Regions from separate parts of the Rhizobium sp. NLR10b genome, predicted to be linked through region 2. Evidence: predicted binding sites of a transcription regulator. Region 2 holds the regulator's gene; the other holds the start of a gene.
What was found. The regulator LexA, encoded in region 2, represses DNA repair genes until DNA is damaged. The targets are predictions, from matches to a motif close to TGTTCNNNNTGTGTTCNG.
Positions count from the first base shown of each region.

Region 1 (2,399 bases), 130 kb from region 2:
TCGATCGGAAAGTTGCAACTGATCGGCGTCCTTGCCGCCAATCTGCTGCTGACCTTCGTCATGCTGCTCGTCGCCGAACGGCTCGACCGTTTCCTTGGCGTCACCGGCCGGGCAATCCTGACACGGCTGCTCGGCGTCATCCTCGCCGCGCTTGCGGCGCAATTCGTCGTCGACGGGGCAAAATCGGCGCTCAATCTGATCAGCGCGACGCCGCACTGACAAGGCGCCGACCGAAGCAATTGCAGTCGGAAAGCAGAGAGAGCATGGTGCCGCTCAGGACACCATGCTCTCAGCTGCTTATAAAGTCAGGAACCGCGATCGATCAGAACGGGATGTCGTCGTCGAGATCGCGCGAGAAGTTGCCTCCGCCACCGCCGCGGTTCGACGATGAGGACGACGCCGGGGCGCCGTAATCGTCGCCGTAATCATTGTTGCTGCTGCCGCCGCGGCCGCCGCCGAAGCCGGAGCTCGCACCGCCGCCCTCGCCGCGTCCATCCAGCATGGTCAGCGTCGAATTGAAGCCCTGCAGCACCACTTCCGTCGAATAACGGTCCTGGCCCTGCTGGTCCTGCCATTTGCGGGTCTGCAGCTGGCCTTCGATATAGAGCTTGGCGCCCTTCTTCACATATTGCTCGACGACCTTGCAGAGGCCTTCGTTGAAGACGACGACAGTGTGCCATTCGGTCTTTTCGCGGCGTTCGCCGGAATTGCGGTCGCGCCAGGTCTCCGAGGTCGCGATACGGAGATTGGCGATCGGCCGGCCATCCTGAGTGCGGCGGATTTCGGGATCTGCACCCACGTTTCCAACCAGAATTACCTTGTTCACGCTACCAGCCATGCTTCTCACCCTGCCTGCCGCCCTGCCCGGCGGCGTTAATCGATCAGCGCACCTTAAACCATCGCGGACCGCCAATGCGCGTAAACGGTCGTTCATCCACATGTTTATCCATCAGAAAGCCGCATGCATTCATCAGGAATTTTGTTCTTTATTTGTTCTAGTTTATCCGTATGATCCTGTCAACAGAATCGAAAACCTTGAAGCTTCCCGGATATTCAGCCTCGACTCGCCCGTCGGCATCACTAAATAAGGGCTGTTACCCAGAAAACCAAAGCAGAGACGATGAGCGAACTGAAGACGATCTCCATCCGCGGCGCGCGCGAGCATAATCTGAAGAGCATCGATCTCGATCTGCCGCGCAACAAGCTGATCGTCATGACCGGTCTGTCGGGCTCGGGCAAATCCTCGCTCGCCTTCGACACTATCTATGCCGAGGGCCAGCGGCGCTATGTCGAAAGCCTGTCGGCCTATGCCCGGCAGTTCCTCGAAATGATGCAGAAGCCCGATGTCGACCAGATCGACGGGCTGTCGCCTGCCATCTCGATCGAGCAGAAGACCACGTCGCGTAACCCGCGCTCGACGGTCGGCACCGTCACCGAGATCTATGACTATATGCGCCTGCTCTTTGCCCGCGTCGGCGTTCCCTATTCGCCGGCGACCGGCCTGCCGATCGAGAGCCAGACCGTCAGCCAGATGGTCGACCGCATCCTCGCTTTTGGCGAAGGCACCCGTCTTTATATTCTCGCGCCGCTCGTGCGCGGCCGCAAGGGCGAATACAAGAAGGAACTGGCGGAACTGATGAAGAAGGGCTTCCAGCGCGTCAAGATCGACGGCCAGTTCTACGAAATCGCCGAGGCGCCTGTTCTCGACAAGAAATACAAGCACGACATCGACGTGGTCGTCGACCGCATCGTCGTGCGCCCCGATGTGTCGGCGCGCCTGGCCGACAGCCTGGAGACCTGCCTGAAGCTCGCCGACGGGCTGGCAGTCGCCGAATTCGCCGACAAGCCGCTGCCGCCGGAGGAAACGTCGGCCGGCGGCTCGGCCAACAAGTCGCTGAACGAAACGCATGAGCGCGTGTTGTTTTCGGAGAAGTTCGCCTGCCCGGTCTCGGGCTTTACCATTCCGGAAATCGAGCCCCGCCTCTTCTCGTTCAACAACCCCTTCGGCGCCTGCCCGACCTGCGATGGTCTCGGCGCCCAGCAGAAGATCGACCCGGATCTGATCGTGCCCGAACCGGAGCGCACCTTGCGCGACGGGGCGATCGCCCCCTGGGCCAAGTCGACCTCGCCCTATTATAATCAGACGCTGGAGGCGCTCGGCAAACATTACGGCTTCAAGCTCGGCACCCGCTGGAACGATCTTTCCGACGAGGCCAAGGATGTGATCCTCAACGGCACCGACGACAAGATCGAATTCCATTACGCCGACGGCGCCCGTTCCTATACGACGCACAAGAACTTCGAGGGCATCATCACCAATCTCGAGCGCCGCTGGAAGGAGACGGATTCCGCCTGGGCGCGCGAGGATATCGAGCGCTTCATGTCGGCCGCCCCCTGCC
Region 1 covers NZ_JABDWV010000007.1:339,988-342,386, reverse strand. The annotation lists gene HJB91_RS14405 (MarC family protein) at 1-219, shown strand, start outside; gene HJB91_RS14400 (single-stranded DNA-binding protein) at 323-838, opposite strand; gene uvrA (excinuclease ABC subunit UvrA) at 1,121-2,399, shown strand, end outside.
Region 1: a site for LexA is predicted at 981-998, ahead of uvrA (excinuclease ABC subunit UvrA). Genes of this name have one in related genera too.

Region 2 (2,399 bases):
TATTCACGCCGAAACCGGTTTTCTCCGCCGCCGCCTGCCCTATCGCAAGTCCGACGAAGGCGGCGAATGCCGCCGGGTCCGGCGCACAAAGCGCGATCTCGGCAATGCCGATCACGCCATTGGCATGCGTCTCCAGCGCGGCGCGATCTGTCGGGAAGGAATTGATGCGCTGGCAGGTAAAGAGAAAGAAATCGGGTGCGCGCAGATCAGCTGCAAAGGCCAGCTTGAAGCTGCCGACGGTCTCCGAACCATCCGGCATCCGCATCGGCCGGCTGAATTGCAACATCTCGCCGGCGCTCGCGCCGTTGCTGACAAAGCGCTTATGATCGAGGCCGGCATCCTCGCTGAGGAAGGCCAGCGCAGACAATCCCTCCTCGCCGCAGCGGAAGCGGAAGGCGCGATTGCGGGCGATGAAGACATTGCCGTGGCGGGCCGCTGCCTCGCTCTCCTCGACGCTCGCCACGCCAAGCGGCTCCAGATAGGTCTTGTCGGCGAAAAAGACGCAGGCATTCTCCGTTCCGAAGGGATGGCGCCCATCGGCGGCGACGGTGAAACCGAGCTTGCCGAGCCTCTCACGCGCCAGATCGATATTGACCACCGGCAGCACGACGTGATCCAGCGGATGCGACTTGGCGGAATGCGCGTTCATGATATCCTCCTGAAAGGGGCAAAGATGTGCGACAGCCCCTCCCCGAATGCAAGCGATGTGCGCCAATCCCGTCGAATGAAATTAAAAATCTCGACGAGTTGGCCCGAAGTTTTACGGAAATTTAGCTACTTGCGGAACACATATGGAACATATAGTGTCTGTTCTGGATTTGTTTCAATCAGGGGTCTGACGTCGATGCTCACGCGCAAACAACAGGAGCTTCTCCTTTTCATTCATGAGCGCATGAAGGAATCCGGCGTCCCTCCCTCCTTCGACGAAATGAAGGATGCCCTGGATCTCGCCTCGAAATCCGGCATTCACCGCCTGATCACGGCGCTCGAGGAGCGCGGCTTCATTCGCCGGCTACCGAATCGCGCCCGGGCGCTTGAAGTGATCAAGCTTCCGGAGGCCTATAACCCCAGCCTGCAACAGCGCCGCGGTTTTTCGCCGAGCGTCATCGAGGGCAGCCTCGGCAAACCCCAGCCGGTCGCCGCCCCCGCTGCCGCAAAGCCGGTCGCCGACAACGGCAACTCTGTCTCCGTGCCGGTCATGGGAAGAATCGCCGCCGGCGTTCCGATCTCGGCGATCCAGAACAACACGCATGACATCATCATTCCCGCGGACATGCTTGGCTCCGGTGAGCACTACGCGCTGGAGGTCAAGGGCGATTCGATGATCGACGCCGGCATCTTCGACGGCGACACCGTGATCATCCGCAACGGCAGCACCGCAAGTCCCGGCGACATCGTCGTTGCCCTCGTCGACGACGAGGAAGCAACGCTGAAACGCTTCCGCCGGAAGGGCGCCTCGATCGCGTTGGAAGCCGCCAACCCGGCTTACGAGACCCGGATTTTCGGGCCGGACCGCGTCAAGGTGCAGGGCAAGCTCGTCGGCCTCATTCGCCGTTATCACTGACAGCAGCCGGACCGGATTCGGTAAAACTGTCTTTGCGCCAATCATAGGCGCGATGGCGCATCCATGGCCGCGATAGCGCCTCGAATGCGGTTGCGACCTGCAGGCCGGCATCGGCGAAGCGCAATTCGACGGAACCGGTCCTGCGGAGCGTCTCGCCGGTGAAGAGCGTCCCGCCTGAACGGCAGCTGTTGAAACGCAGGCGGACTGAGGTCACGACGATATCGGCCGTATCGCAGGCCGGGCCGAGATAGGCGGCATTGTCGATGACGGTGACGATATGGCCATTGCCGAGTCGTGATGTGCACCACGCCTTCTTGACGCAGGAAAACCGGTTTGCTTCACCGCCTGCTGCGGCTGCCCGCATCGCTGCGCTCGCTTCGTTCTGCTGATCGCGGGAAAGCCTGACTCGGCGGTCTTCTCCTTCCGGCGGGATAGCCGGACCATCCAGCATCTTCGGTGGAACATGTGTCGGCAGGACCAGCGCTCGCTGCCACTGGTCGAAGATGAAATCCGGCGGGTTTTCACGGTTGGACGCGATTGCCTCAGCCGCAACGACCGCAACCAGACCACCATCCTCCGAAATCACCAGATCCGGCGGGCGGGGAGCCGGCAGCAGCAGTACGGTGAGTGTCGAGACGGCGATGATGGATGTGCCGACATGGCGCAGCCGGGTGCGCAGCAGCGTCAGCAGCAGAAAGCCTGCCACCGCCACTGCGAAATACCAGGCGGGCAAGCGGCCGATGCCGATATCGCCGCCCCAGCCGGACACCGTCTTGGCAACCGCAATCACCAGATCGAGGCCGAATCCGACCGCCGTCCAGAGCGGAGCATCCAG
Region 2 covers NZ_JABDWV010000007.1:210,964-213,362, reverse strand. The annotation lists gene HJB91_RS13780 (VOC family protein) at 1-649, opposite strand, end outside; gene lexA (transcriptional repressor LexA) at 845-1,564, shown strand; gene HJB91_RS13770 (ComEC/Rec2 family competence protein) at 1,545-2,399, opposite strand, start outside.